Regions from separate parts of the Sulfitobacter sp. IGS-18 genome, predicted to be linked through region 2. Evidence: riboswitches for the same ligand, from Rfam matches in the RefSeq annotation. Region 2 holds a riboswitch; the other holds the start of a gene.
The links. Region 2 has a riboswitch for thiamine pyrophosphate ahead of ACWNZ3_RS17610 (thiamine ABC transporter substrate-binding protein). Riboswitches for the same ligand answer to the same signal wherever they lie in the genome.
Positions count from the first base shown of each region.

Region 1: it holds a riboswitch for thiamine pyrophosphate, as region 2 does, so the genes downstream of both, thiD (bifunctional hydroxymethylpyrimidine kinase/phosphomethylpyrimidine kinase) here and ACWNZ3_RS17610 (thiamine ABC transporter substrate-binding protein) in region 2, are expected to answer to the same signal.

Region 1 covers NZ_JCAQIH010000002.1:314,093-329,891, forward strand. The annotation lists gene ACWNZ3_RS19610 (ABC transporter substrate-binding protein) at 1-725, shown strand, start outside; gene ACWNZ3_RS19615 (TonB-dependent siderophore receptor) at 837-2,990, shown strand; gene ACWNZ3_RS19620 (ABC transporter permease) at 3,042-3,791, opposite strand; gene ACWNZ3_RS19625 (IS5 family transposase) at 4,065-4,889, shown strand; partial or broken gene ACWNZ3_RS19630 (ATP-binding cassette domain-containing protein) at 4,920-5,447, opposite strand; gene tenA (thiaminase II) at 5,444-6,124, opposite strand; gene ACWNZ3_RS19640 (ABC transporter substrate-binding protein) at 6,124-7,062, opposite strand; gene ACWNZ3_RS19645 (HesA/MoeB/ThiF family protein) at 7,068-8,054, opposite strand; gene ACWNZ3_RS19650 (thiamine phosphate synthase) at 8,051-8,647, opposite strand; gene ACWNZ3_RS19655 (thiazole synthase) at 8,644-9,417, opposite strand; gene thiS (sulfur carrier protein ThiS) at 9,421-9,618, opposite strand; gene ACWNZ3_RS19665 (FAD-dependent oxidoreductase) at 9,602-10,597, opposite strand; gene thiD (bifunctional hydroxymethylpyrimidine kinase/phosphomethylpyrimidine kinase) at 10,594-11,403, opposite strand; TPP riboswitch at 11,462-11,562, opposite strand; gene ACWNZ3_RS19675 (LysR family transcriptional regulator) at 11,684-12,538, opposite strand; gene ACWNZ3_RS19680 (ester cyclase) at 12,633-13,049, shown strand; gene ACWNZ3_RS19685 (SDR family oxidoreductase) at 13,051-14,106, shown strand; gene ACWNZ3_RS19690 (NAD(P)H-binding protein) at 14,137-14,940, opposite strand; gene ACWNZ3_RS19695 (winged helix-turn-helix transcriptional regulator) at 15,012-15,416, shown strand; gene ACWNZ3_RS19700 (ANTAR domain-containing response regulator) at 15,640-15,799, shown strand, end outside.
Region 2 covers NZ_CM184556.1:3,622,452-3,638,250, forward strand. The annotation lists gene ACWNZ3_RS17605 (thiamine/thiamine pyrophosphate ABC transporter permease ThiP) at 1-1,069, opposite strand, end outside; gene ACWNZ3_RS17610 (thiamine ABC transporter substrate-binding protein) at 1,045-2,028, opposite strand; TPP riboswitch at 2,063-2,162, opposite strand; gene aroC (chorismate synthase) at 2,254-3,585, shown strand; gene ACWNZ3_RS17620 (DMT family transporter) at 3,593-4,528, shown strand; gene cobO (cob(I)yrinic acid a,c-diamide adenosyltransferase) at 4,549-5,145, shown strand; gene ACWNZ3_RS17630 (SDR family NAD(P)-dependent oxidoreductase) at 5,145-5,918, shown strand; gene ACWNZ3_RS17635 (alkaline phosphatase D family protein) at 5,965-7,518, opposite strand; gene ACWNZ3_RS17640 (cyclase family protein) at 7,793-8,737, shown strand; gene ACWNZ3_RS17645 (branched-chain amino acid aminotransferase) at 8,783-9,652, opposite strand; gene ACWNZ3_RS17650 (MarR family winged helix-turn-helix transcriptional regulator) at 9,800-10,312, shown strand; gene ACWNZ3_RS17655 (response regulator) at 10,309-11,010, shown strand; gene ACWNZ3_RS17660 (exodeoxyribonuclease VII small subunit) at 11,138-11,380, shown strand; gene ACWNZ3_RS17665 (polyprenyl synthetase family protein) at 11,386-12,252, shown strand; gene dxs (1-deoxy-D-xylulose-5-phosphate synthase) at 12,267-14,195, shown strand; gene ACWNZ3_RS17675 (ion transporter) at 14,209-14,988, opposite strand; gene ACWNZ3_RS17680 (exopolysaccharide biosynthesis protein) at 15,059-15,667, opposite strand; gene ACWNZ3_RS17685 (SDR family oxidoreductase) at 15,657-15,799, opposite strand, start outside.

The DNA.
Region 1 (15,799 bases), on a different replicon from region 2:
TCTGGGCGGATGCCGCGCGCAAGGCTGTCGGTGCAGCGCCGCAGGTGCAGCGCGGGTTCGAGATTGATCTGGAATGGGTCTGGCAATTGCAGCCCGATCTGATCGTGGCCAGCTTTGCACCCATGGACGCAGCCACCTATGCGCAACTGTCGCGCATCGCGCCCGTGGTTGGCCCGCCGGAAGGGTTCCCCGACTGGGGCGCGCCCTGGCAGGAAGAACTGCGCCTGATTGCCCGCGCCACGGGCCGAGAGGACCGCGCCGAAACGGTGATTGCCGATGTTGACGCCGTATTGGCCGACACCCGCGCCCAATTCCCGGCCTTTGACGGGGCCAGCGTGGCGGTGGCCCATGTCGCGGGCACCAAGCTGGTGGGATATGGCCCTGCAGACGGCGCCAACCGCTTCATGGCCGATCTGGGGTTTGAGATACCTGCGGAATTCGAAACCCTGGCAAGTGCGGCAGGCAATTTTTCGGTCAGCCTTGAACGGATCGACCTGTTTGATCGCAATCTGGCCCTGTGGCTGGGCGATACAGCGGGGCGCGAACTGATCGAGGCGCTGCCTGCCTATCAGGCCAGCGCGCTTGCCCAAGCGGGCCGCTCGGTCTGGGCGGACGAGGACGAAACCGGCGCGATGAGCTTTCAGACACCGCTGTCGATCCCCTGGGCCGCACAGCGCCTTGCCCCGAAACTTCAACGCGCGCTGCAAGGGGGAAAAGCGGATTGACACCCGCAATCAGAGCCGTAGGTTGCGCCCACCCAGGTCACTCCCAGGTGAGTGCTGATCTCTTCATCAGCATATCCCGCATGACACATGCGCCGCTTGACAGGACCCGAGATGACAGATTTCCCCGCCCCCCGTTTCCCCCGCATATCGCTGAATGGCATTCTGGCAGGCTGCACGGCGCTGACCTGCATTGCATTGGCGGCGCAGACCGCGCAGGCGCAGGATGGCGATGCGGTGAAATTGCCCTCTATCCTGTTACGTTACGAACTGGATTACTCGGGCCGGGTAGACGGATATCTGGCGCCTGCCACCGAAACCGGCGTGAAATCCGGCGTGCCGCTCAGCGAAGTTCCCCAGTCGATATCCGTTGTCACCTCGACCGAGCTTGAGACCCGCGCACCCGACGAGGTCGAAGACGCAATTGCCTATGTCCCGGGGATCAACCCCTCAACCTGGGGCACCGACGACCGGTTCGATCAGTTTTCGATCCGTGGCTTCGACATGGGCACAAATGCACTCTACCGCGACGGGCTGCCGCAGAAGGCGCTGAGCTTTTCGGGCTTTACGACCGATCCCTTCATGATCGACCGGGTCGACGTGCTGCGCGGCCCGGCTGGTGTTCTGTACGGGTCGAACGATGCCGGCGGCATGGTCAATCTGGTGACCAAACGGCCGGTCTTTGACCGCCTGGCGGAAGGGCGGCTGAGCTATGGCAGCAATAACACTGCCGAGGCCGGTTTCGACTGGTCCGATACAATCAGCGCCGATGGCACCATGGCCGCGCGCGTCACCGGCCTGCTGCGCAACGGCGAAACCGAGATCGACGGTTCGGACAATGACCGCGCGTTCCTGGCGGGCGGGTTCACCTGGGCGCCGTCGGATAACACCACCCTCACCCTGCTGGGCCACGTACAGCAGGACGCCAGGACACCGCTGATCTTCTCGCCAATCGCGGGAGAAGACTTTGACCCCGCCTTTGGCTCGCTGCCCGCTGATTTTGCCTATCGGCAATCGGACTACAACCACTTCGAGACCACCCAGGAATCACTTGGCTGGGAGTTGAGCCATCAGTTTGGAGAAGGCTTCCTCTTTAACCAACGCGTCCGTTTCGCCCATCAGACCACCGATTACGCACATCTTGATTACAGCTATGCGGATGCCGCGGGCCTGCACTATTACGCGTTCCGGAATGACGAAGACGCCAGGACCTTTGGCATCGACAACAACGTGAAATGGGACAGCCAGCTGTTCGGGGCGGACAACAGCCTGATTGCCGGCGTCGACTATCAATACAGCCGCGCCAATGTCACACAATTCTACGATGGCACCATCTATACCCTGCCCTACGGCAATCCGGTCTTTGACTTTCCCGTGGCCGATCCGGCATTGTCGTCGCGCGACCGCAGTGTTTACGAAGAAACCGGCGTCTACCTTCAGGACCACATGAAGTTTGCCAATGGCACCGCGCTTACCGCCGGGCTGCGCTACAGCCGGTTCGAAAACGAAGCCACCGACCTGTTGTCCGGCACCACCAGCAGCCAAAGCGACAGCGCGGCAACAGGCATGATCGGCATCACCCACGAATTCGCCAACGGGTTGACGCCCTATCTGGGCTATTCCGAAGGCTTTATCCAGAACGTCGGCACAACGATTACCGGCCAGACCCTGGATCCATCGAAAAGCCGGCAGTGGGAAGCAGGTCTGCGCTATCAACCGACGAACGATCTTATGTTCAGCGCCTCTGTCTATGATCTGCGCAAGACAAATGTGAAAGATTACGACCTTTCAGACCCGACCTTCTCAAGCTTTACACAGGTGGGCGAAGTCCGCTCCAAAGGGCTTGAGCTTGAAGCACGGGGCCGGCTGGCTGCCCATACCCAGGGCATTCTGAGCTATAGCTACCTCGACTCGGAAATCACCAGGTCTTCGGACCCGTCCAAGCTCGGTAATGCCAATGCGATGGCCCCGATGCATCAGCTGTCGCTCTGGCTGGATTACGATGCTTCGGCGCTTGTTCAGGGTCTGAGCCTTGGCGCGGGTATCCGCTATGTTTCGGAGTCCTACTCGACACAGAACAACCTGCGGATCACACCCAGCCATACCGTGGCGGACATGGCGGTGACCTATGCCACACGAAACTTTGACATCAACCTGAACATCAGCAACCTGTTTGACCGTGACTACTTTGGCGTCTGCTATGACGGCTATGGCTGTGCCAAAGGTGAGGGCCGGGCGATCAAGGTTTCAATCAGCCGACAGTTCTGAGTTCGATGGCGCAGGGCCGGGCCGTTGACCCCGGCCCGCCTCCGGATGCTTTCATGACCGCGACCTGCCCTGAGCATACCAGGTCAATCTGTTGGCCAGGATGCCGACCGAGACATGCAGGATCACGGTCAGACATGCGAGCACGATAAGACTGGCAAACATCAGGTCAATCTTCGCCCGGCCATTGGCAAGCAGCATCAAATAGCCAAGCCCCCGGGAGGCCCCGACCCATTCGCCGATCACCGCCCCGATCGGCGCATAGACCGCGGCAAGCCGCAGACCGGTGCCAAGGCTGGGAAGCGCTTGGGGAACCTGAATGTGCCGCATGAAATGCCAGGTGCCGGCGCGCATCGAAACCGACAGATCGCGGTATCCGGCATCTATGCGCGTCAGCCCGTCATGGAAGGCGGAGGTGACAGGAAAGTAGATGATCAGCACCGCCATGACGATTTTCGATCCCATGCCATAACCGAACCAGAGCGTCAGCAAGGGGGCCAGTGCAAAAACCGGCACGGCCTGGGTGAAGACAAGAATGGGCAGCATCAGCCGTTCGGCGGTCTTTGAGATCGCCAGCTGGATGGCTGTTGCAACACCAAGTACCGTGCCGATCAGCAACCCAAGCATGACCTCGATTGCCGTGATCCAGGCATTTTCGGCGATTATCACACGGCTCCTGTATGCGGCCTGTGCGACCCGCCAGGGCGACGGCAGGATGAAACGGGGGGCGCCGGTGGCAATGACCAGCACCTGCCACAGGCCCAGCCCGATCACCAGGGCCAGCAAGGTATCGCGCAGCTTCATGCGGCCATACCCCGCAAATGGGCGAGCAACCGGGCCTGACAGGCGAGCGTTTCGGCGGCGTTGATCTCTCTCAATGCGGCAGTTGCAGGGGGAGGCCAGTTTTGCGTCCCTTGCGCCGACATGACGGTAATCTGATCCGCCAGACGGGCGGCCTCGGCGGGATCATGGGTAATCAGCAAAACGGTGCGGCCCCTGAGAGCCCGATTTAAAACTAATTGAGTGAGTTCAGCAGGTTGTGCTTCTGTTCGGTTGCAAAGCTGAACGGAGATCACGATGGCCTGGACCGAACTCACCCGACGCCAACATGCCCGAGTGGGCGCCAAGTATGCAAGCGATCTGACAGACCCCGAATGGGCACTGATCGCGCCATTCATGCCAGCACCCAAGTCCACGGGCAGACCCCGCACGACAAGCTTGCGCGACGTGTTCGACGCGATCCTCTACATGGCGACGACCGGGTGCCAGTGGCGGATGCTGCCGAACGACTTTCCGGCGGTATCGACTGTGCGGAGCTATTTCTATACTTGGCGCAACGACGGTTTTCTCGATGAGATGAACCGCAAGCTGGTTGAAGCCACGCGGCTGGCGGAGGGTCGTAAAGCCCGGCCAACGGCGGGGGTTATCGATAGTCAGAGTATAAAAACCACGGAAAGCGGCGGTGTTAGCGGATATGATGCCGGAAAGAGGGTTAAGGGTCGCAAGCGCCATATCGTCACTGACACAACCGGATTGCTCGTCGGGCTCGAGGTCCACAGCGCTGGAATTCAGGACCGTGACGGCGCGCCGGATGTGCTGAAAGCCGTCGCCGCGCGCTATCCCATGCTGCGTCATATATTTGCCGATGGAGGTTATGCCGGTCCCAAACTGCGAGACGCTCTGAAGGCCATTGGGCGATGGACCGTGCAGATCGTCAAGCGTTCCGACACGGCGCAGGGCTTCGAGGTCCTGCCGCGCCGTTGGGTCGTGGAACGTACTCTCGCCTGGCTGGGCCGATGCCGCCGGCTGTCAAAGGATTGGGAAAAATCCATCGCCAGCGCAGAGGCGTGGATCACCGTCGCCCATATTCGACGTGTCACACGCCATCTCGCAAGGGATTAATAATGCTCAGATAGTTTTGAATCAGACTCTGAGAACCTCGGCCGCCAGTTCCTGCATGTCGGCGCGTGTGCCGGCATCAAGCGCCGAAAACGGCTCGTCCAGAAAGACGATGGGCCGATCCTCGAACAAGCTGCGCGCGAGGGCCGCGCGTTGCCGCATCCCGCCGGACAGGGAGGCGGGTTTCTGGCCTGCATGGTCTGACAGCCCGACCCGGTGCAGAAGATCGCGGGCACGCCCGATGTTCGGGGCCGTGCCCCGCAACCGCGCGCCGATACAGACATTGTCCAGCACCGACAGCCAGGGCAGCAACAGATCCGACTGCGCCATATAGCTGATACGCCCTGCCAATGGCATGCCATCCGTGGCCGCAATTGAGCCGTTGAATGTGCCGCCCGTCTCAAGATCGAGGATCAGCCGCAGGATCGTCGATTTGCCAACACCCGACCGACCCAAAAGACAGGTCCATTGTGCACCGGGGATCTGCAGGTCGGTGTCAAACAGAACCCGGTCACCGATCCGGTGCTGGCCCTTCAACATGATCCCCGGTGCCTTGGTCATGCGCCGTCCAGACCCATTTGCCAGAACCCGACTTCCAGTTTTGTCGCCTTGGTAAACCGGTCCTGCAGTGCCGCGGTCCGCGGCGATTGGGGCAGATCACCGACCCGGCGCGCCACGGCAGCGTCGATCATCGCGCCAACCCTGGCGCATACCGCCTGATACTCGGGGTCCGCATAGGTTGCGATCCATGCGGCATAGGGTGTGTCCGGGGCTTTGCTGCCCGCCAAGCGCAAGCCGATTTCACCGTAGCCCATGACACAAGGGGCCAATGCCGCCATGAGGTCCAGAAAGTCGCCCTGAACGCCGGCATCCATCACAAAGCGGGTGTAGGCCAGATTTTCGACAGCTTCCGGCGCGGCAAACAAGGTGGCCTCGTCAATCCCTTCTGCCGCGCAAGTCTCAACATGCAGCGACATCTCGTGATTGACCAATGCGTCAACCGTGCGGGCGCAGATTTTCATTTCCTCAAGCGTTTCCGCTTTGACCACAGCCAGCGACCACGCGCGGGCATAATGGACCAGATACACGTAATCCTGGATCAGGTAATGGAGGAACGCGGTACGCGGCAGGGTGCCATCGCCCAGGCCCTCGACGAATGCGTGATGCGTGTACGCCTGCCACGCAGCAGCGCTCCCCGCGCGCCAATGCGCGAATGTCTTGCCATAATCCGGTGCCATCAGTTCGCCGTCACGTCGATGGCGATGCTGGACACGGGGTTTTGCGACGGGATCAGCCCGGCCTCATGCAAGAAGGCCTCGAACCTGGCATAACGACCCTCATCCATGGCTGTTGGGCGCAGGGCAAAACGTGGCAATGTATCAACCCAGGCCCTGGCGTTCAGTTCGTCCTGCAGCTCGGCCGAGGTGCCGGAAAAGATTTCCCAGCTCTTCTCGGGATTGTTCACCATGTACTGCGTCGCCTTTTCGGTCGCGGCCAGAAAGCGGGCAATCCTGTCTTTGTCCATCGTCTCGGAGTTGGCGACGTAGATAAGCTCATCGTAGGAAGGAAGGCCTTCTTCCTCGACGAAAAAGCAATTGCCCCCGACGCCTTCGATTTCCATCTGATTGAGTTCAAAGTTGCGATAGGCACCGATGACCGCATCGACCTGACCAGACATCAGGGAGGGGGACATCGACCAGTTTACATTGACCATTTCCACATCTTCCAGGGACAGCCCATGGTGGCGCAGGATTGTCCCCAGCACCGCCTCTTCGACCCCGCCGACGGAATAACCAACCTTTTTGCCTGCCAGGTCAGCAGGGGTCCGGATCGGCCCGTCCGCGAGGGTCAGAAGGCAGTTCAGCGGTGTGGCGACCAGGGTGCCGACCCGTTGCAACGGCAGGCCTTCATGTATCTGCAGGTGAAGCTGCGGTTGATAGGACACCGCCAGATCGGCCTGTCCGGCAGCCACCAGCTTTGGCGGATCGGACGGATCGGCTGGGGCGATGATTGCAACTTCTAGATCCTGTTCCGCGAAATATCCCAGTTCCTGTGCCAGAATGATCGGTCCGTGATCTGGATTGATGAACCAATCGAGCAGCACACTCATCTCATCGGCGGCCATCAGGGGAGAGGCCGCAAAGGAAAGAGCGGCAGTCAAATGGGTCAGTTTCATATCGGTTATCTTCCTGTTGGCGGGCTGTCGCCCATTGCGATTAAGGTGATGTCGCCGCCCCAATAGGAGCGAAGAAGACGGGCGGCCTGCCAGGCGCGCAAACCGGTTCGGCAGGCAAAGATCGCGCGCTGACCGGCGGTTGGCGTTGGCCGTTGATCGGCGAATTGCGCCACGGTGAGGCGCCGCGCATCTGTGGTGACCGGGATCACGGCTTCATCCTTGCTGCGCAGTTCGACAACAAAGTCGCCGCCGGTCACCTCGGAGGCGGCGACGAAGGTGAAATCCGCTACAGGGTCCGGTGCGGTGTCAAACCGGAACCCGCTGGATCGGAAATTCTGCATGTCAAAGCGGATCAGCTGGCCCAATGGGGATGGTTTCTGGCCGATCAGATATGCCAGGGCCATCTGTGCCTGAGCGGCCCCGATCATGCCGACAACGGGGCCCATGACCCCGGCTGTGGCACAACTTTCCGCGCGGTCAGGCAGGTCAGGAAACACGGCGCGCAAGGAGGGTGCCGTTTGGCAAAAGCCGCCCACATAGCCGCCCAGTCGCAAGACAGATGCGCTGATCAGGGGGACGCCCAGTGCCTTGCAGGTATCTGACAGGATATAGCTGGTGGCAAAACTGTCGGCGCAATCCAGAACAAGCGTGGCCTGGGACACCAGTGAAGCCGCATTCGTGGGGTCCAGCGGAGCCACGACAGTGTCGATTGCGCAGGCCCCGTTCAACGCCCGCAGGGTTCCGGCGGCGACAGAGGCCTTGGCCCGACCGACATCCGCCTCGCGGAACAGGGTCTGCCGGTGGAGGTTGGACAGCGAAACCAGGTCACCATCCACCAGGGTCAGCCGCCCCACGCCCGCGCCAGCCAGATATTGCAGTACCGGCGCCCCCAGGCCGCCGACACCCACCACAAGGACATGCCCAGCCTGGATTGCCCCCTGCCCCGCAAGACCCACTTCGGGCAGGCAGATCTGACGCGCATATCGGCTCATCTTGTCGCCCTCAACCAGGCGCGGACACGCTCCTCGGGGTTTTCGTTCAAGGTGATGTCGGTGACAGCGGCGACCACATCGGCGCCTGCCTCGAATGCCCCCGGCGCGCGGTCGACCGACATGCCGCCGATTGCGATCAAGGGCGTCTTCCCGATCAGCCCGCGCCAGGTGGTCAGCTTTGCAAGACCCTGTTCATGCCATTTCATTTTCTTCAGGATCGTCGGATAGATCGGACCCAGGGCGATATAATCAGGGGCCAGCGCCATCGCGCGCGCCAGCTCTGCCCTGTCATGGGTGCTGATCCCCAGCCGCAGCTTTGCGGCGCGGATGGCAGCCATATCAGCGCCATCCAGGTCTTCCTGCCCCAGGTGGATGTAATCGCAACCGGCATCAATTGCGGCCTGCCAGTAATCGTTGACGATCAAGGTGCAGCCATGCTCCACACAGATCCGTTTCGCACGCTGGATATGGTCGCCTATCACATCCGGCGCTGCGTCCTTGATCCGCAATTGCACCAGTTTGATGCCAAGCGGAACAAGCCGTTCAATCCAATCCGCACTGTCGAAAATCGGATAAAAGCGATCCAATGTCATTCGAGGAACGCCTTTCCGATTACCGGGGTCGACGGGGCCGCCATGTCACGCGGGCCCATCGGGTCGGCGGCATGGGCCAGCTGTCCGGCCCGGATCGCACTTGCAAAAGCCTCTGCCATGGCGGCGGGGTCACCTGCCTTGGCCACGGCTGTGTTCAGCAGAACAGCGTCAAAGCCCATCTCCATCGCGGCGGCGGCATGGGACGGCAGGCCAAGGCCCGCATCAATGACCAATGGCACATCCGGGAAATGGGCGCGCATGGCGCGCAGGCCAAAGACATTGTTCAGCCCGAGCCCCGACCCGATCGGCGCACCCCACGGCATCAGCACCTCGCAACCCGCGTGCAACAGCCTGTCGGCCACGACCAGATCCTCCGTGGTATAGGGAAACACCTGAAACCCGTCCTCGGACAGAATGCGCGCGGCCTCGACAAGGCCAAAGACATCGGGCTGCAAGGTGTCTTCTTCGCCAATGACTTCCAGCTTGATCCACCTGGTATCAAACACTTCACGCGCCATATGTGCAGTTGTCACCGCCTCTTTGACACTGTGGCACCCGGCGGTATTGGGCAGGATGTGCACACCAAGTTGGCGAATGAGCTGCCAGAAGTCCTGACCGGCGCGGTCCTGACCGGTTTCACGGCGCAACGACACGGTCGCCACGCCGGCGCCGCTGCGTTTGAAGGCATCCGCCAGGATTGCAGGGGACGGATATTGTGCGGTCCCCAGCATCAGGCCATTGGGCAATGTCGTGCCGTAAAATTCCGACATGGCCTAGCCCCCCTGCATCGGGGCAAGGACCTCAACCGCATCGCCCGGCGAAAGCGCATGATCCGGGCGGGCCGGTGCGGGCACAAATTCGCCGTTTACGGCAGTGGCAACTTTGGCATCGCCAAAGCCTTCGGCCAAAAGCAGATCGGCCAGGGTCGCAACCTGCGCGTCGATCGGGGCTCCGTTAAGCAGCAGTTTCATCCATCACCTCAGGCGTTTTGTTGTCAATGATCAGATCGGCCACCATCCGCGCCAGCGCCGGGGCCAAAAGAAAGCCGTGCCGGAACAGGCCGTTGGCCCGGATCAGGTTTCCGTTGCGCCGGATGCGGGGCAGGTTGTCGGGAAAGGCAGGACGGCTATCAACGCCGATTTCCAGCACCTCGGCCTCCCCGAAGGCGGGGTTCAGCGCATAGGCGGCGCTGAGCAATTCCAGCAAGGCACGTGCGGTAACATACTTGCCTGCCTGCCCTTCGATCATCGTCGCACCCAGCATGAAAACACCGTCGCCACGGGGCACCAGATACAGCGGAACCCGGGGATGCAGCAGCCGGATCGGGCGCGATATGCTGACATCGGGGCAGGACAGAACCAGCATTTCGCCTTTGACACCGCGCAGGTCACCCAGTCTGTCCCTGGCCTGAAATCCCCGGCAATCAATGGTCAGGCCGCGTTGTGCATATCTGTCGGGGTCGGCATCTTCCTGAACAAATACCGCACCATCCGCCAGGAGACTGGCGCGCAACCGGGCAAGTGCGCGGCGGGGGGCAAGATGGGCTTCGCTCTCAAAGAACAATCCCTTGGTAAATCTTCCGCCCAGATCGGGTTCCAGGTCTGAAATCTCTGCTCCGCTCACCTGGCGAAATCCGGTGGTGCGCCGGGCGAAGCGGGCAAGATCGGCTGTGTCGCGCATCGACGATACAACAAGCGAGCCGCACCGGTGGACCGCGCCGGTCTTGGCCTCCCACCAGTCTGCGGCTTCGCGTCCCAGCCTGACAACGGGTTCCTCGGCGCTTTCGCCTTCGCAGAACGGGGCAAGCATGCCGCCCGCCCACCAGGAACAGGCATGGGGGCCGATGTCGTTGTGCCGGTCCACCAAGACGACACCGACCCCGCAATCCAGCAGTGTCCGCGCGACGCAAAGACCGGCAACGCCGCCCCCTATGATCGTGACTTCGGTCATTTCCATTGACCATGGAAGTGATGAACGGGGCCATGACCCTTTCCGATGTGCAGGGTATCGGCGGCCCTGATCGCCGCATGAAGATATCCGTGCGCCGCTTTCACGGCATCCTCAAGGTCGCGCCCCTGTGCAAGATAGGCTGCAATCGCGGCGGAATAGGTGCATCCCGTACCATGGGTGTTGCGCGTGTCGATCCGGGGCGCGGCAAACGTCGCGACCAGGCCGCTTTCATTGACCAGCACATCGGTGCAGGTGCCGCCAACGCCATGCCCGCCTTTCATCAATACGTTCCTTGGCCCCAACCCGACCAGCCGTTGCCCTTGTTGCACCATCTCTTCGAGCGTGGTGGCGGCGGTTGTGCCCAGCAACCGCGCGGCCTCCGGCAAATTCGGGGTGAGCAGGCCAGCCTGTGGCAGGATCTGCGTGATCAGGGCCGCCACGGCGGCATCCTGCAACAGCGCATCACCCGATTTCGCGATCATCACCGGATCAACGACACTCAACCCGTCGAACACAGCCAGGCGTTCCGCGGTGGCCGCAACGATCGGTACGGAGAACAACATCCCCAGTTTGATCACATCGACATCCAGATCCGACAGGACCGCGTCGATCTGCGCGGCAACAACATCGGCGGGGATCTCATGCACCGCTGTCACGCCTGTTGTGTTCTGGGCGGTCACCGCGGTGATGACACTCGCGCCATAGGCCCCGGTTGCCGAGATCGCCTTGATGTCCGCCTGAATGCCGGCGCCGCCGCCACTGTCAGAGCCGGCAATGGTCAGGACAATCGGTGTGTGGTTCGTCACGGGCACGTCTCCAGGGTACGGGCGTGCCAACGCAAGAATGAGTTTTGTGCGATCTGTTTCGCACAATCTACCCGTTCCCTACGCCGGTATGACCCGGATCAGGTTCGACGGGTCGGTGCATGCACCTCTCAGCCCGGATGGGCCCCCCGACGGATGATTTCGTTATCGCTTCGTCGTCGCTGACGCGCGAAGCAATGCAATTCTGTGACATGGGTAGGACAGGATGTCGCGAACTTCAACAGCCGATTTTCCGGCCCCTCAGATCGCCGCGCACGGCACTTCAGCGCCCGCGCGCACCGGCCCGAAGCAACGTATCGCGCAGCACATCGAAAAACGCGCGCAGGTGGGGCTGGCGCAGGGTCTGGGGGCGGGTGACCAGAAACACATCCATCGGCGGCAGGTCTGCCGCGCCGAAAGGCTGCACCAGACGCGCCGCCAGCAGATCAGGCAGAACCGCCACACCGTATCCGCTGGCGCAGGCCTGAAGCTGGGCCGAAAAGGAGGAGACCCGGAAACGCGAGGATACGAAGCCTGCTGCCCGTGCCGCGCGCAGATGGGGGGTCTGATCAAAGGGCGGCGAAAGGTCGATCATCGCGGCATCGCCCGGCCCGGCATTGGAAGGCAGGCGGCTGGCATATTCGGCCGCGCAATAGACGCCATAGGAAAGTGACGCGACCTTGTTGTAAATCAGCGATGGTTCGCCCAGGTGAATGGTGCGGACCGCGATATCGACACTGCCGCGCGCGACCTTTGTCAGGGTCGCATCCACCAAAAGATCGACACTGCATCGCGGATGCAGATCGATATAGCGGTCAATTGCCTGCGTCAGCACGGGCACGAAGCCGTCGCCTGCTGTGACCGTCACACCGCCGGACAATTCGCCGTTGCTGCTGACGGTCTGTTGTTGCAGATCGCGTTCAAGCCGCTCTGCAGTGGCGGTCAAAGCGGCCCCCCTTGCGGTCAGACGCAGGCCCTCGACGCTGCGCTCGACCACGGGTTCGCCGATCTCTTCCTCCAGCCGGGTGATGCGCCGCGACAGAGTCGAGGCCGCCATGCCCAGAACCTGGCCTGCCTGCAGGAAACTGCCCCGCCGCGAGATGGCCAGAAGTACGCGAAGATCATCCCAATCGGTCATGGTTCATTTTGCATGCACGCAAAACGATTGTCCATTGCTGTGTGTTCTTGGAATGCGCTGCCCGTCGTAGATTGGACCAGCAAAGGAGACACAGATGCTAATCCCATTCAATTTTACCGACCGCGCCACCAAGGCATTCAACACACGTGACCTTGACGCGCTGCTTGCCTTGATGTCGGAAGATTTCCACTTCGTCGATCCGATGACCGAAACCCGTGGCCGCGAGGAGACCCGCATACGCGAACAGGCCTTGTTCGATGCCTTTCCCGATGTGAAGGTCCAGATGTCACCCGTTGTCTGGAACAACCGGCATCTGGCAATGACCGCCGAGTTCACCGGCACCTTCACAGGGCCTTTCGCCATGGGGGGTCACATGATCCAGCCAAGCGGTAAGCCCTTCCGGTTCCGCTTTGCCGGGTTCTTCACCTTCAACGATGAACATGCGACCCACGAAGAGGTGTTTTACGACCGTATTGCCCTGATGCAGGCCCTTGGCCAGGACCTGGGCTGAGATGGTTGGACGCGACACAAAAGTTGCCTTCGTCACCGGGGCGACCGGGCTCTTGGGCAACAATCTGGTCCGCGCGCTGCTGGCAGAGGGGGTTCAGGTGCGGGGCCTGGCCCGCTCGGCCGGGAAGGCGCGGCAGCAATTCGGGGCGTTGGAGGGGCTCGACATCGTCGAAGGCGACATGCAGGACATACCGGGGTTCGCCGGGGCCCTGGCAGGCTGCGACACGCTGTTCCACACCGCGGCTTATTTCCGCGACAGCTACTACGGCGGCAGGCACTGGGAGATGCTGAAGGCGATCAACGTCGATGCGACCGGGCAGCTTCTGACGGCGGCGCATGAGGCCGGTATCCGCCAGATCGTGCACACCAGTTCCATTGCTGTGGTGGACGGCAAAAAGGGACAGGTGGTGGACGAAACCATGAAACGGCCCGCCAAGGGTGCGGATGATTATTACCGGTCCAAGATCCTGTCGGACCAGATTGTCATGGAACATCTTGAGAATCATGCCGACACTTTCGGCGTTTTCGTCATGCCCGGCTGGATGCACGGACCGGGTGACCGGGGGCCAACTGCGGCAGGGCAATTCACCCTGGACTTCATGCAGGGCAAGCTGCCCGGCATCCCGCCTGCCACCTTTGCCTTTGTCGATGCGCGCGACGTGGCCCAGGCCGAGATCCGCGCGCTGCGGCAAGGCCGCAGGGGCGAGCATTATCTGGCCGCCGGGCGACATGTGGCGATGGCAGAGCTGATGCAGCTTTACGAAAAGACCACCGGCGTCGCCGCGCCAAAGCGGCGGATTCCGGCAGCCGCCCTCTGGCTGATCGCGGGGCTTCAAGAGGGTGTGGCCCGCCTGACCGGTCGCCCCGCGCTGCTGAGCCTCGCTGCGGTGCGCAACATGCGCAAGGAATTTGACCACAGCCGTTTTGATCCGGCCAAGTCGCGCTCGGAACTGGGGCTGTCGTTCCGCCCGATGGCGCAGACCATTGCCGACGAAGTCGCCTGGTACCGGGACAATGGCATGTTGCCTGCCGGTTCCGGGCGCGCGCACCGGGCATGAACGGGCGCACCCGGAACACGGCTGTTTCGCTCAGGGCTGGGCCATCGCCTGCGCCACCGCACTGGCAATTGTCAAAGCGTCCTGCGGCTCTGCCACCAGTTTAACAAGATCGGTGTTTTCGACCGCAAGGTATCCGGCGGTAGCGGCGGAAGCGATGGACATCAGCATCGGGGCCTGGAAGGGCAGCAACGGCATCTGCCCAAGCAGTTCCCGCTCTGCCTCGAAGGCATTCGGGACATATGGAACGCCGAGGGTCCCGGCGATCTCCGCCGCCGAAATCGCCGCCGTCCCGGCAAGCTCGTAGCTGCGGCCGACATGGGCATCCGGCGCCTTGAGCACGCTCACCGCAGCGGCGGCCAGATCGTTGCGCGCAACGGCAGAGATGCCCCCGTTCCCGAATGGCGTGGTGATCTTCCCGCCGCGCGGGGCCAAAAGCGCGCCGACCAGTTCGGCGTAAAGTCCGTTGCGCAGAATGGTCCATTTCATCCCGCTGGCCTGCAGCGCGCGCTCGGTCCAGCGGTGCGCAAGTGCAAAGCCGAGATGCACGCCACTGGCGTGCAGGCTGCTGTAGATGACATGGCCGACACCCTGCGCACGCGCCGCTTCCACCACGGCGCCGTGACGGCGTATGACGACATCGTCCTCGGCATAGCCGGCCGAGGTCAGGAAAAGCGTGTCGACGCCGGAAAAATCCAATGTTTCGGGGTGGTCGAAATCCATTTGCCTGTCGGCGTCCGGCGCGCGGCTAGCGGTCCGCAGGTCCAAACCTGCCGCACTGGCCTGGCGTGCGATTTGCGAGGCGAGTTGCCCCGAGCTGCCGGTAATCAGTATCATGATGCTTCCTTTCCGTGTTGGTTCCCGGCTAACCTAGGGAGGCCATCAGGGGCACGTAAGGAGGCACTTGGATGTCGGTTACGAACACGGTTGTGCGCAGGGCATCGTTGGAATCCTGCGGGTCAGACGACCACGAAGATTGCGGGCTGGAGCTGATCCTGGTCCGGTTGGGCGAGCAATGGACGGTCAGGGTCCTGGCGGAACTGGCAGGCGGACCGCTGCGCTACCGGGTGCTTGAACGGGCGCTGGACGGCATTTCCCAGCGGATGCTGACCCTGACCCTGCGGCGCCTGGAACGTGACGGTCATCTGCTGCGGCATGTCGAGCCGACCGTGCCGCCCAAGGTCACCTATGAACTGACGGAACTGGGCCATGCCTTTGCGGCGCAGGTCGCGACGCTGGTGGAGTGGAGCCGGCAACACAAGGAGGCGATCAATGCTGCCCAGGATACATTTGACGCGTCGGGACGGGACTGACCGACGGCCCGTCTGGCGCCCTGCCCCCTCCATTTCCACAGGCTGAACCAACGCGCCACAGCGGTTCCGGGCGGAGTTGGCTGAAAGTTGGTTTATTGCTGGCGCGTTGGATATGCACATGTGAAATGCATAACGCCCAATCCATAGGCAGAGTGCTGAAAAGCGGCCCGGATCGGTTGAATTCAAATTGCGTCGCATTCCTCTGCGTGATGACGTCCGGCCCATGCAGCGGATTCTCAAGATCATCATCGTTGAAACAGACCCCTCGCGCGCCGCGTTGATCGAGGAAAGCCTCGCGCATGCGGGGCAGTACGAATTGCTAACGATCACCGATATGTCCCGGCTGACGGCGGCGATTGCGGATCATAATCCGGATATCATCC
Region 2 (15,799 bases):
CGATGGCTTCCACCCCACCCGACGCCCTGCCGGCGATCCAGCCCGCCATGGGCAGTGCCAGCGCCAGCAAAACCACGATGCTGAGCATGGCCACGCCCAGTGACGCCCCCGCCGCCTGCCAGACCGAAGCCGGCATCATCGGCAGCCCGGCAACGCCCCTCAGCACAACTGCCCCCAGTGGCAGCAGCAGAAAGGCCGCGCCCAGCAGGATCAATGCAACATCGCCCCAGCGCTGGATGCCGCCGCGCGCATCCCACCGGCGCGGCACCCGGTCCAGCCCGCCGCCAATGCCCACCGAAGGGATGAACCACAACGCCACCAGCGCCGCGCCGCCGGCAACAACCAGCTGAACCAGCGACAGCAACGCCGCGCGCGTCAGGTCGAAATCGTAGCGGAAGGTCTGATAGATGGCGAGTTCGATGGTTGTGGCCCTTGGCCCCCCGCCCAGGGTCAGCGCCACGGCAAAACTGGTCAGGCAGATGACAAAGATCAGCGCAAAGGCCCCCGGCGCGACCTGGCGCAACAGCGGCCATTCCAGCGTTCGCGCCACGGCGCGGGGGCTCAGATCAAGCTGCGCCACCAGCCGGAATCGCTCTGCCGGGATGGATTGCCACCCCTGCAGCAGCAGCCGCGTGGCGAGGGGCAGGTTGAAAAAGACATGCGCCAGCACCACACCGTGCAACCCATAGATCGACAGTTCCGGCAGGCCCATGGTGCCAAGCACGGTATTCAGCATGCCATTCCGGCCAAACACCGCCAGCAAGCCGATCACGGCGACAATCACCGGCAGGATAAAGGGCACCCCCAGCAGCATCACCAACATGCCATGCCCGAAGAACTGCCGCCGCGCCAGTGCCCGCGCAAGCGGCACCGCCAGCACAACGGAAAACCCGGCCGACAGCAGCGCCTGCATGACCGTGAACCGGATCGCTGCACCGTCGCCGGGGCCAAATCCCCCCGGTTCGGCACGCGAGACAATCCCGACACAGGCCGCCAGCACAACCGCCACCGTCAAACCGGCGGCGGTCATGCCCGCAATGCGCGTTACTGGGTCAGCGCGCTGCGCCATGCCTCGATCGCTTTCTCCTGCACGGCGGCGGCTTCGGTCTCATCGTAGAACAGCACCTTTTCCGGCAGATCCAGCTTGGCCCAGCCGTCCGGCCACTGGTCCTGCGGCAGTGCCGAGGGCAGCGACCAGTTGGCGGCCGGGATCAGTTTCTGGAAGATTTCAGACATCACGAAGCCCATGAACTGATCCGCCAGTTCCGGCACATCCGTATCTGCCACCTTGGCCACGGTTTCGACCATGAAATAATGCCCCTCCGGAAAGAGCGCGGCATGTTTGGTAAAGTCTTCCTCGGCAAACATGTGATAAGCGGGCGAAGTGGTATAGCTCAGCACCATGTCCGCCTCACCATCGGTGAACATCCCGTAGGAGGTCGACCAATCCTTCGTCACCGTCAGGATTTTCGGTGCCAGCTTGCCCCAGGCTTCCTGCGCCTTGTCGCCATAAACCGCCTCGACCCACAGCACCAGCGCGAGGCCCGAGATGGACGTGCGCGGGTCCTGGATCACGATCTTGACGTCATCAGGCATGTTCAGCAGATCGTCGAAGGTCGCGGGCGGGTTTTCCATCCGCGTGTCATCAAAGACAAAGGCGGTATGCCCGTAGTTGAAGGGCAGGAACACATCATCCGTCCATTCGATCGGCAGCGTCAGCGCGCTGTTGTCCTGGCCGTGCGGCGCAAAAAGCCCGGTCGCCCGCGCCTTGGCCGTCACGTCCGAGGTCAGGCCGATCACCACATCCGCCTTGGTCCGCTTGCCCTCCAGCAGCAGGCGCGGCAGCAGATCGCCGGTCGAGAATTGCAGATCGCAATCGCAGATCTTTTCAAATTCCGCCTCGATGACCGGGCCGGGGCCCCATTCGGATGTGAAATAATCGCCGGCATAGACTGTCAGCACAGGCGTCTCGGCCTGCGCGGCGGTTGCGGCAAGTGTCGCTAAAGCAGCAAAAGTTAGATGTCTCATGGCATCCTCCATCATGCGGCGTCAGAAAGCGTTGGATGGATGTCCAGACCTTCCCTCCGCCGGTGTTAACCGGTTCAGGTTCAACGGGTCAGCTTGCGCAATCTCAGCCCGATTGGGCCCCCCGAGGTGCATCAAGAGCTAGGACGCTCTTACCCGACTTGCAAGGCGAAATCCCTTGAGGCCCCTTTGCACGCCCGGTAACAGGGTCAGCAAAGGAGCGTCCCTATGTCGATCAACAGCTTTGGCCACCTTTTTCGTGTCACCACATGGGGCGAAAGCCACGGGCCCGCGCTTGGCGCCACGGTTGACGGCTGCCCCCCCGGCGTGCCGGTGGATGCGGCGATGATCCAGCACTGGCTGGACAAACGGAAACCGGGCCAGAACAAATACACCACCCAGCGCCGCGAGGCGGACGAGGTCCGCATCCTGTCCGGCGTGTTCGAAGGCGTCACGACCGGCACGCCCGTGCAGCTGATGATCGAGAATACCGACCAGCGGTCAAAGGATTACGGCGACATCAAGGACAAGTTCCGCCCGGGCCATGCCGACATCACCTATTTCCAGAAATACGGCGTACGCGACTATCGCGGCGGCGGCCGGTCCTCTGCCCGCGAAACCGCGAGCCGGGTTGCGGCGGGCGGTCTGGCCCGCGAGGCGATCAAGGCAATTGCGCCCCAGGTGCAAATCACCGGCTACATGGTGCAGATGGGCCCGCACAAGATCGACCGCGATGCCTTTGACTGGAACCAGATCGAACAAAACCCCTTCTGGGTGCCCGACGCCAAAGCCGCAATCGATTGGGCGGAATACCTCGACGGTCTGCGCAAATCGGGCAGCAGCGTCGGCGCGATCATAGAGGTCGTGGCGCGTGGCGTACCCGCGGGCCTTGGTGCGCCGGTCTATGGCAAGCTGGATACCGACCTGGCCGCCGCGATGATGAGCATCAACGCGGTCAAAGGCGTGGAGATCGGCGAGGGCATGTCGGCGGCGATGCTGACCGGTGAGCTGAACGCGGATGAGATATTTGCACCCCCTGCATCCGAAGACATCGTCGAGATCTTTTTCAAAGGTGCCAGACTGGACGCCACGGGAACATATATCATCCGACCTCAGAACGAGAACGACAAGGAACGCTGGTTCAAGGTGAAGGATCTGTTCCATTTCACCGAGGCCGAGGGCGGCATGACGCTTCAGGTCACGCGCAAGGCGCTGAACAAACGCATGATCGCAAATGGCGGCCTGCCGATCGTGAAGCGGGCGGAGCCGAGATATTCTTCCAACCACGCGGGTGGCATCCTCGGCGGGATCAGCACCGGGCAGGACATCGTGGTGCGTTTCGCGGTGAAACCGACCTCCAGCATCCTGACCACACGCAAGACCATCACCAAGACCGGCGAGGAAACCGAGATCATCACCAAGGGCCGCCACGACCCCTGTGTCGGCATCCGGGCGGTTCCGGTGGGCGAGGCGATGATGGCCTGTGTGCTGCTTGACCACATGCTGTTGCACCGGGGACAGGTGGGCGAGAACCGCGGCATCATCGGCCCGGACGCATGAGCCATTCATGAAGGTAGAAGATTTTTCCGAAAGACCCGCGCTCGGGGTTGCACTCAAGATCACCGCAATCTTTCTGTTCACCTGCATGTCGGCGATCATCAAGTCCACCTCGGACGAGATCCCGCCGGGTGAGCAGGTCTTTTTCCGCTCGCTCTTTGCGATCCCGATCATCCTGATCTGGCTGGCCCAGCGCGGACAGTTGAAGATCGGGCTCAAGGCCAGGAACCCCATGGGCCACGTCTGGCGCGGGCTGTTCGGGACCACCGCAATGGGCCTGACCTTTGCCGGGCTCGGCCTGCTGCCCCTGCCCGAAGTCACAGCCATCGGTTTCGCCACGCCGATCTTCACCGTGGTGCTGGCCGCCGTGATGCTGGGCGAACGCATTCGCCTGCTGCGCATCAGCGCCGTGGCGGTGGGATTGATTGGCGTGGTCATCATCCTGTGGCCCCGCTTTGGCAGTTCACAGCTCGACCATATGGCCACCATCGGCGCCATGCTGATCCTCGGTGCCACGATGATGCGCAGCCTCGTACAGGTGCACCTGCGCCAGCTGGTGCAGAACGAACATACCGCTGCCATCGTCTTCTACTTTTCCGCCACCGCAACCGTGCTGTCGCTGCTTACCATGCCCTTTGGCTGGGTGGTCCCGACCGGCCAGACCGCAGCGCTGCTGGTGATGGCAGGGCTGGTGGGCGGTGTTGCCCAGATCCTCGTCACCTCGTCCTACCGCTTTGGATCGGTGTCGATGCTGGCACCCTATGATTATACCTCGATGCTGTTCGCAATTGTTCTGGGCTATGTCATCTTTGGCGAACTGCCCACGATCATGATGCTGGCGGGGGCCGCGCTGGTGATCTGCGCCGGTGTCCTCGTCATCTGGCGCGAACACCAGCTCGGCATGGACCGCAGCAAGGTGCGCGCCGTGTCCGACCCCAAGTCCTGACCCCGTAAAAGGAGAGTGCCATGACCGACCAGTCCCACAAGGAAAAGATGCAGGAGCGTCAGACCGAACAGCGCAAGAAGGTGGCCGAGCTGCAGGACCCGGAAATGGGTCTGGTGCTGGTCCATACCGGCGCGGGCAAGGGCAAGTCGTCTTCCGCCTTCGGCGTGGTGTTGCGGGCGCTGGGCTGGAAACAGCGCGTTGGTGTTGTCCAGTTCATCAAGGGCAAGTGGAAAACCGGCGAGCGACTGTTCTTTGACCGTTTGGGCGGCGTCGACTGGCACACCATGGGCGAAGGCTTCACCTGGGATACGCAGGACAAGGAACGCGACATCGCCGCCGCTCAGGCCGCCTTTGCCAAGGCGCGCGAGATGATGGAAAGCGGCGATTACGATCTGGTGGTGCTGGACGAGATCAACATCGCCATGCGTTATGAATACCTGTCGGTCGAACAGGTCATCGCAGGGCTGGAGGCGCGCGACAAGCGCACCGGCGTGATCCTGACCGGGCGCGACGCCAAGCCGGAGCTGTGCGAATATGCCGATCTGGTCACCGAAATGACCGAGGTGAAACACCCCTTCAAGGCCGGGATCAAGGCGCAGAAGGGCGTCGATTTCTGATGCCCGCAGAGCAGAGCAAGGCCCAGAAGGTTGCGCTGGTTACCGGCGCTGCACGGGGAATCGGGCTGGCCACCGCAAGGCTCTTCATCGAAGAGGGCTGGCTGGTCGCGGCATTGGACCGCGATGCGGACGCATTGCAAAAGGCAGCCGCCGACCTTGGACAGGCAGCCAGCGCCTTTGTCTGCGACGTGTCGGACCCTGGCGCCGTGGACCGGACCGTCGCGGATGTGCTGTCGCGTTTCGGGCGGATCGACGCGCTGGTGAACAACGCGGGCGTGGCCGATTTCGGCCCGATCGAACAGACCGATTTCGCCCGGTGGCGCCGGGTGATGGAAACCAATCTAGACGGTGTCTTCCTGATGTCGCAGGCGGTCACCCCCGCGCTGAAGGACACAAAGGGCGCCCTGGTCAACATCGCGTCGATCTCGGGGTTGCGCGCCTCTACCCTTCGGGTCGCCTATGGCACCTCCAAGGCCGCGGTGATCCAGCTGACCAAACAGCAGGCGGCGGAACTGGGTGAATACGGCATCCGCGCCAATTGCGTCTGTCCGGGCCCGGTGCGCACCAAACTGGCGATGGCCGTGCATACCCAGGACATCATCGACGCCTACCATGACGCGATTCCGCTGAACCGCTACGGCACGGAGCGCGAGATCGCCGAAGTCATCGTATTCCTGTGCTCGGAGAAAGCCAGCTATGTCACCGGGCAGGTCATCGCCTCTGACGGCGGTTTCGAAAGCACGGGCGTCGGCCTGCCTGCGCTGCGCAAATAGGGCAGGCCAAACCGGCCCGCCCCATCTGGTATCTCGGATCGAATACTCAGATCGACGCGCCCTTGGGGTCGAGCGTGACCGAGTAAAGCTCGGTGTCTGCGCGGTCCATCAGACGCACCGTCATCTGCTGGGTCTGCGCGTCAATGTCCACGAGGCCAAAGAACTGCAAGCCGGCGCTGGGCGGCAGGTTCACCTGACCCTCTGCGGGGGCTTTCACGAACTTCAGCTCCGGCCCGAAGGTCGCGTCCAGCGCATTCGGCCCGAACGTGCCCGCATGCAGCGGCCCCGAGACGAATTCCCAGAACGGTTCAAAGTCCTGGAACTGTGCTTTGTCGGGGTTGTAGTAATGCGCCGCAGTGTAATGCACGTCAGCGGTGAACCAGACGGTGTTCTGCACCCGCGCGTTCTTGATGAAGCGCAGCAGTTCCGCGATTTCCAGCTCGCGACCGCCCGGTGCGCCGTCGTTCTTGTTGGCCACGCCTTCGATCTTTTCGCCATCGGGTACAACCAGACCAATCGGCATGTCGCAGGCGATCACCTTCCAGGTGGCGGTGGAATTGGTCAGTTCCCGCTTGAGCCATGCCATCTGTTCGGAACCCAGGATCGTGCTGTCCGCGTTGATCTCGCTTTCCTGCGATGCGCCGTTCGGGCCACGGTAGCTGCGCAGGTCCAGAAAGAACACGTCGAGCATCGGACCATAGTTGATCTTGCGGTAAACGCGGTTCGGCTCTGCCGGGGTGATCCGCAGCGGCGTCATCTCGTGGAACGCCTGGGCAGCGCGGGCGGCCAGGACATGCACGGATTTCTCGGTATAGCGGTCATCGGCGGTCAGGTCCTTGGACGCCGACCAGTTGTTGACGACCTCATGGTCGTCCCACTGCATGAAGGTCGGCACCTGCGCGTTCAATGCACGCACATGTTCGTCCAGCATGTTGTATTTCCACTGGCCGCGATATTCGTCCAGCGTTTCGGCAACCTTGCGCTTTTCATCGGGCAGAACCACGTTCTTCCACTTACCACCGTCAGGCAGGTCGACCTCGTCCTGCATCGGGCCATCGGCATAGATCGTGTCGCCGGAATGCAGGAAGAAATCAGGCGTATGGCGCGCCATCGTCGCATAGGTGCGCATGCCATTCGCGTCGATGCCCCAGCCCTGACCGGCCGTGTCGCCCGACCAGGCAAAACGCACATCGCGGCGTGCGGTCGGCGCGGTGCGGAACCGCCCCACCAGGGGTTCGGAGGTCACGTTGAGGTCGGTCAGATCGGCGGCGGTGAACCGGTAAAAGATATCCTGGTCGCTCGGCAGGTCCTGCAGCAACCGCTTGACCGCCATGTCATGCCCCGGCACCGCGTCCATGCTGGGCAGCTGACGTGCATTGGCAAAGCTCTCCGTGGTCGAAACCTCGACCATCACCCGCGAGGGGCGGTCGGTGCGCGTCCAGATCATACCGGAATTCGTGTCCACATCCCCTGACTGAACGCCATGGGTGAATACGGGCCGGGAGGACGCGCGGCTGATTGCGGGCATTGCAAGCGTTGCGGCAAAGGCGGCGGACCCCGCCAGCACGGAGCGGCGGGTGGGGCGCAGGAGTCTGGTCATGGATGGGTTTTCCCTGTCTGGATGAATTCTGCGCCACTCAAACCGCAGTCGCGTAACGGTCTGCCGACAGTTTCGTGACAAGTTTTTCAAGGTTTCATGACAGCAACCGACACATCCGTTCCCACCGGGGTCCCTGCGGGTAACCGCCCTGCACCTGCCGGTTTCAGCCCGGGCCAATTCGCCGGGGATTCCCGTGATTGGGGAAATTTCGTGTAACCTTTGCGCAGGGCCCAGGCGAATCTCGCCCGAGGCCCCTAATCCTAGGGAGGAAACCATGACAAGAATGATGACCGTGACACTGGCCGCGCTGGTGCTGGGGGCGACTGCGAGTTTCGCGCAGGATTGCGCGCCTTCGAAATGGGGTGCGGATGACACGATCGGTTCCGCCAACCTGGTGACGCCGGAACGCACGCTGGAGGCGGCCAAACTGATCAAACAGGGCAAATCCATGCCGCTGGGCATCACCATCGGCCCGGACACGCCGGCCTTTCCGCCCCGGTCGCTGAACCTGCAGGTGGTGCAACCCAACCAGCAGGGCGGGCAGAAGCTGACCAGCTTCGGCTACGAGGGCAACTACAACGACGATATCCTGCAAACCTGGATCGGCATCGGCTCGCAACTGGACGGGCTGGGGCATCTGGGCGAAGGCGGGCATTACTACAACTGCCTCGACGAAAAGGAGATTTCCGCCATCACCGGCCTGACCAAACTGGGCACCCATGATGTGCCGCCACTGGTCGGGCGGGCTGTGATCATCGACATGGCGAAACACCTCGGCAAGGAGGTCATGGAAGCCGGGGAACACTTCGGATCAACAGAAATCAAGGCCGCCGCCGAGGCACAGGGTGTCACCATGGGTGAGGGTGACATCATCCTGTTTCACACCGGCTGGACCGAAGGCATGCTGGAAAGCGACCCGATGCTATGGGGCAGCGCCGAACCCGGCCTGACCAACGAAGGCGCGGTCTATCTCGCCTCGCTCAACCCGATGGCGGTGGGCGCGGACACCTGGGGGCTGGACGCGATCCCCGCCGCAGAAGGAGACAAGGTGTTCTACGGCCATGTCACCCTGCTCAAGGACAACGGGATCTATATTCTGGAAACCATGAATGTCGGCCCGCTGCTGCGTGATGGGGTGAACGAGTTCATGTTTGTGCTGGGCCAGCCCCGGATCAAGGGAACGGTGCAGGCAATGGTCAATCCTGTCGCGCTGTACTGAACCTCTGGGCGGGACCCCGGGGTCCCGCCTCTGCTTTGGGCTATCTCAGCTGCGGACCAGCTTTTCGTAGCTTTCCGCGATTTCGCGGGTCATCGCGCCGACTTCAAAGGTATAATCGCCGATCTGTCCCACCGGGGTCACTTCGGCTGCCGTGCCGGTCAGCCAGCATTGTTCGAAGCCTTCCAACTCTTCCGGCATGATATGGCGCTCATGCACCGCAATGCCCTTGTCCTTGAGCATTCCGATCACCGTCTGGCGCGTGATCCCGTTAAGGAAGCAATCCGCGTCAGGCGTATGCACCTCGCCGTCCTTGACGAAAAAGATGTTGGCACCCGTCGCCTCGGCCACGTAGCCCCGATAATCCATGAACAAGGCGTCGGAACATCCTTTGGCCTCAGCCGCGTGTTTGGACATGGTGCAGATCATGTAAAGGCCCGCCGCCTTGGCATGGACGGGGATCGTCTCGGGGCTGGGACGTTTCCATTTGGAGATATCGAGCTTTGCGCCCTTCATCTTGGCGTCGCCGTAATAGGCACCCCATTCCCAGGCAGCAATCGCCAGCCGGACAGGGTTGCGGGCCGAAGCGACCCCCATGTCGTCGCCCGCGCCGCGCCAGGCCACCGCACGGACATAGGCATCCGTCAGACCGGATACTTTCAGAACCTCGGCCTTGGCGGCCTCGATCTCGTCCACGGAGTACGGGATTTCGAAATCAATCATCTCGGCAGAGCGTTTCAAACGCTCCGAATGGGCGCGGCTCTTGAAGATCTTGCCGCCATAAGCACGCTCCCCCTCGAAGACGGAAGAGGCATAATGCATCGCATGGGTCAGGATATGCACATTGGCCTGGCGCCAATCGACCATCTTGCCATCCATCCAGATGTGACCATCCCGGTCATCATAGGCACCTACCATTTTTTCACCCCTTGATTGAATAATGTTGCGCGACAAGGCCCGCGTCGGACACTTTATGTCGTGAAAGTTGTGGATGACTATCGTTTCGCTCTTGGAGTGTCAACAAGGCTGACGTAATATGCCCCCTCAAAGGCAAAGAGGTACATCATGGCGGACGGACGCGCCCCAACAGGGATCGGTGGCGAGAACCTGCTGTTTCTGACGGACGAACAACTGCGCCAGGGGAGCGAGGCGATGTTCTTCGCCTATCGCGGCTTCACCGCCGATCCCGACCGAATTCTGATGGATCTGGCCTATGGCCGGGCGCATCACCGGGCGATCCACTTCATCAACCGGGCGCCGGGCACCACGGTGAACAACCTGCTGAACATCCTTGGCGTTACGAAACAGTCACTGAACCGTGTGTTGCGGACCCTGATCGCGGATGGTCTGGTGGAAAGCAAGGTAGGACGGAACGATAAACGTGAACGCCATCTGCACCTGACCGACGCAGGCAAGGCCCTGGAACGGCAGTTGTCCGATGCGCAGCGCGCCCGGTTGCGGGCTGCCTTCAGGGAAGCGGGGCCAGAAGCGGTCGCAGGGTTCCGCAAGGTGTTGGAGGCGATGATGGACCCAGAGATGCGTGCAAGCTATGCGCGGCTGCGCGAGACCGGGGGATGACCGCCATGGACGCCCATCTGCTGATCGTCGATGACGATGAACGCATTCGCACCCTGCTGAAGAAATTCCTGATGCGGCACGGATTCCTGGTGACCGCCGCGCGGGACGCCGCCCATGCGCGGCGCATCCTGTCGGGGCTGGATTTCGACCTGATCGTGCTGGACGTGATGATGCCCGGCGAGGACGGTCTTACCCTCACGGCCTCGCTGCGCGAAACCCGGCAGACCCCGATCCTGCTGCTGACGGCCAAGGGCGAGACCGGGAACCGGATCGAAGGGCTGGAGGCAGGGGCGGATGATTACCTCGCCAAGCCGTTCGAGCCGAAGGAGCTGCTGCTGCGGATCAACGCGATCCTGCGCCGGATGCCCGAGACCCGGCCGGAGGATACCGCGCCCAAGGTTCTGTCGCTGGGCCACAACCGCTACGACATGGAGCGCGGCGAGCTGTGGCAGGGCGACGAGCTGGTCCGGCTGACGGCGACCGAGGTGCAGCTGATGCGGATATTTGCCGCTCAGCCCGGCGAACCGATGAGCCGTGCACGCCTGGTCGAGGAACTGGGCCGTGACCGGGGTCAGGCCCAGGAACGCGCGGTGGATGTGCAGATCACCCGGCTGCGGCGCAAGATCGAGGTGAACCCCAAGCAGCCGCAATACCTGCAGACAGTGCGCGGCGCGGGCTACATGCTGGCCCCTGACTGACGCGCTTGTTGCAACCGCCGGGGCTGTGTGCCCCCAGAATATTTTTGCCAAAAAGAAGCGGGGGCATGGCTGGCAGCCATCGGCGATCATCGCTATTGTGCCGCAACCTATGATCAGTGAGGCTCCGATGTCCGACACACCCGTTGAAGAAATGAGTTTTGAAACCGCCATGGCGGAGTTGGAGAAGGTCCTGGGCCAACTGGAGCGTGGCGATGTCGCGCTGGACGAGAGTATCGCGCTCTATGAGCGCGGCGCCGCCCTGAAAGCTCGCTGCGAGGCAAAGCTGAAAGAAGCCGAGGAAAAGGTTGCCGCAATCACGCTGGATGGCGATGGCAACCCCACCGGTGTCAAGGCGGTCGAAGGCCTGTAGCTGCGGTGTTCCAAAGCAGGCTCTCCGAGGCGGCGGATGCCGTGGCACAGCACTTTGAGCGGGTGTTGGGGTCATTTGACGATCTGCCTTTTGTCATGGCGATGGGTCATGCCACCCGTGGCGGCAAGTGTCTGCGCGGATTTCTGGTGCTGGAATCGGCCCGGCTGCACGGGATATCCCCCGAGCAAGCGATCTGGCCTGCCACTGCGATCGAAGCGCTGCATGCCTATAGTCTGGTACATGACGATCTGCCCTGCATGGATGACGATGATCTGCGGCGCGGCGCGCCGACGGTGCATGTCGCCTGGAACGAGGCGACAGCCGTTCTGGCCGGTGATGCGTTGCAATCCCTGGCCTTCGAACTGGTCACCCATCCCGATGCGGGCAATGACAGCGCCCGCATGGAACTGGCGCGCACCCTCGCGCAGGCTGCCGGCGCGCGGGGCATGGTGCTGGGCCAGGCGCTGGATATCGCGGCGGAAACAGCCCTGTCTCCGCTCACGCTTGATCAGATCACCGCATTGCAGCAGGGCAAGACCGGCGCACTGTTCGGCTGGTCCGCCATGGCCGGGCCGCGGATGGCGGGCGCAGATGCCGCACCGCTGGCGGCCTATTCCGGTGCGCTTGGTCTTGCCTTTCAGATCGCAGATGACATTCTGGACGTCGAGGGTGATGCCGCTACCGTCGGCAAGGCCACCGGCAAGGATGCCAGGGCAGGCAAGGCCACATTCGTGTCCCTGCTGGGCCTTGAAGAAGCCAGACAGCGTGCCCAGGATCTGGTGCAATCAGCCTGTGATGCGCTTGACGTATATGGCAAAGACGCCGAGACGCTGCGGGACGCCGCGCGTTTTGCCGTCACCCGCAGGAATTGACAGAGGGGGCAGACATGCCTGACCAACCCGCCACACCGCTGCTGGACAAGATCAAGCGCCCTGCTGACATGCACGGGCTGACCGATACCCAGCTCATTCAGCTTGCCCGCGAGGTCCGGGCCGAGACCGTCTCTGCCGTCTCCGAAACGGGCGGACACCTGGGCGCCGGGCTGGGCGTGGTTGAGCTGACGGTCGCATTGCACGCGGTCTTTGACACCCCCCGTGACAAGATCATCTGGGACGTGGGCCACCAGTGCTATCCACACAAGATCCTGACGGAGCGGCGTGACCGCATCCGCACCCTGCGCCAAAAGGACGGGCTGAGCGGGTTCACCAAGCGCAGCGAATCTCCCTATGACCCCTTTGGCGCGGCGCATAGTTCGACCTCGATCAGCGCGGCGCTCGGCTTTGCCGTGGCGCGTGATCTGGGCGGTGTGGTGCCCGAAGGTCTGGGCGATGCGATTGCGGTAATCGGCGACGGGGCGATGTCGGCCGGTATGGCCTATGAGGCGATGAACAACGCAGGTCACCTGAAAAAGCGCCTGATCGTGATCCTCAACGACAACGAGATGTCCATCGCCCCGCCGGTGGGCGCGATGTCCAGCTATCTCAGCCGCCTTTATGCCGAAGAACCGTTCCAGGATTTCAAGGCGGCGGCCAAGGGCGCGGTCAGCCTGCTGCCCTATCCGTTCCGTGAGGGCGCGAAACGCGCCAAGGACATGCTCAAGGGCATGGCTGTGGGCGGCACCCTGTTCGAACAGCTGGGCTTTTCCTATCTCGGCCCCATCGACGGGCATGACATGAACCAGTTGCTGCCGGTGCTGCGCACGGTCAGGGCGCGGGCGACGGGGCCGATCCTGATCCATGTGCTGACCAAGAAGGGCAAGGGATACGCCCCTGCGGAAAACGCGCGGGACAAGGGGCACGGCGTGTCCAGGTTCAATGTCGTCACCGGCGAACAGAAAAAGGCACCTTCCAACGCGCCCAGCTATACTTCGGTCTTTGCCAAGACCCTGTTGGAGGAAGCGGCAGAGGACGACAAGATCTGCGCCGTGACCGCTGCGATGCCGGATGGCACCGGGCTGAACCTTTTCGCCGAACGCTATCCGTCGCGCTGCTTTGACGTGGGCATCGCCGAACAGCATGGAGTGACCTTTTCTGCCGCGCTTGCTGCCGGCGGGATGCGGCCCTTCTGCACGATGTATTCGACCTTCCTGCAACGCGGGTACGACCAGGTGGTGCATGACGTGGCGATCCAGCGCCTGCCGGTCCGCTTTGCCATCGACCGCGCGGGTCTGGTGGGGGCTGACGGGGCGACTCATGCGGGCGCATTCGATGTGGCCTACCTTGCCAACCTGCCCGGCTTTGTCGTCATGGCCGCCGCGGACGAGGCGGAGCTGAAACACATGGTCGCCACGGCGGCTGCCCATGACGACGGGCCCATCGCCTTTCGTTTTCCCCGTGGCGAGGGCAACGGCGTGGACATGCCGGAGCGCGGCAAACCGCTTGAGATCGGCAAGGGCCGGATGATCCGGCAGGGCAGCCGCGTGGCGCTGCTGTCCTTCGGCACCCGGCTGGCCGAGGTCGAAAAAGCCGCCGAGGCGCTGGCGGCCAAGGGGATCACCCCCACCATCGCCGATGCACGTTTCGCCAAACCGCTGGACCGCGACCTGATCCTGTCCCTGGCGGCGGATCACGAAGCGCTGATCACCATCGAGGAAGGTGCCGTCGGTGGTTTTGGCAGCCATGTGGCGCAATTGCTGGCGGAGGAAGGTGTCTTTGACAAGGGGCTGAAATACCGCTCCATGGTCTTGCCCGACATCTTCATCGACCAGGCCTCACCGGCAGATATGTATGCGGTTGCGGGTATGAACGCCGAACAGATCGAGGCCAAGGTACTGGATGTTCTGGGCGTGACCCGGATCGGGGTGCAGCGGGCCTGAGGCCGCGCAGCAGCTACTTGGCCTTCTGCTGCTCCAGCAACCGGTCAAGGCGTTCCTCGATCGCGATCAGGCGCTCGTTTACGCTGTCCCGGTAGGCACCGGTTTCGGCATTCTCTTCCTCATGGTGGGCGTCCTGCATGGAGTTCACGATCAGACCGACCAGCAGGTTCACCACCGCGAATGTCGTCACCATGATGAAGGGGATGAAGAACAGCCATGCCAGCGGATAGACCTCCATCACCGGGCGGACGATGCCCATGGACCAGCTTTCCAGGGTCATGATCTGGAACAGGGAATAACCGGATCGGCCCAGGGTGCCGAACCATTCGGGAAAGCTGTAGGCAAAGAGCTTGGTCGCGATGACCGCACCGATGTAAAAGATCAGCGCCATCAGGGAAAAGACGGATGCCATGCCCGGCAGGGCGGTGATGAACCCCTCGACCACCCGGCGCAGGCGCGGCGCGGCAGAGACCAGCCGCAGCACCCGCAGGATACGCAGGGCCCGCAGCGCGCTGAAACCCTGCGCCGCCGGAACCAGTGAGACACCGACAATCACGAAATCGAAGATGTTCCAGCCATCACGGAAAAACCGGAAGCGGTGAACGACGAGTTTCAGCAGCAGTTCGACGACGAAGACCGCCAGGCAGAGCTTGTCCAGCAACACGATCAGCCCGCCTGCATGGGCCATCGCAACCTGTGAGGTTTCCAACCCCAGCAGGATCCCGTTGAAGATGATGACCCCCATGATGAAACTGCTGAAACGCGGTGCTTCGACAAAGGATTTCAAGTTCATTTTCTGCGGCCTGCCTCAATCTTTGGACCCTATATGGAGCCTGGTCACGATGCGAACAAGGGACGAAGCGTCACGGCCAGAACGACAGGATGGCACCCGCCGATATGGCGATCATGATGTAGCCCAAAAGCACGTAAACGCCGTCTTTGGTGTACAGGCCATAGGCCAGCAAGGCGACGGTTCCGCCGCCGATGGAGGACACCATGGGCAGCACCTCAAGCGGCGGCCAGCCCAGCGGGATCACGGCGCAGGCCGCCAGAGTGACCCAGCGCATCGGCCCCCGGGTCAGGAACATCAGGCGCTGGTGGGAATGCCTGTCCAGAAAGGCACAGGGTTTGCGCATCCAGGAAACGGCCTTGCGCAGCTTGCCGCTCGCGATGGTGCGGCGCAGCAGGAAATCGGGCAGCCACAGGCGGCGGCGTCCGGACAAGGCCTGCACCGCCATGATCACGATGATCGACGCGGCAATGGTGGGCATGCCGGGAATGCCGGAGATCGGGGACACCAGCAGAACCCCGATCAGCAGGATGAAGGGCGTGATGGTGCGGTCGCCGAATTCGGTCAGCACATCCTGCACCGACACGGTATCGCGGCGCGCAGCATGATCCATGCCGTCCAGAAGATGACTTAACGTTTGGTTCTTGTCGTCTGTATCGGCGGTTTCAGGATCAGATGTCATTCTTGAGCATTGCAGCGAGTCCGGTGCGGTAGTTCGGGAATTGGGGGTCCCAGCCTAACGCCTGCTTTGCGTGATCGTTCCGCACCTTCTTGCTCTCGGCGTAGAAACTGCGCGCCATGGGCGTCATTTCCG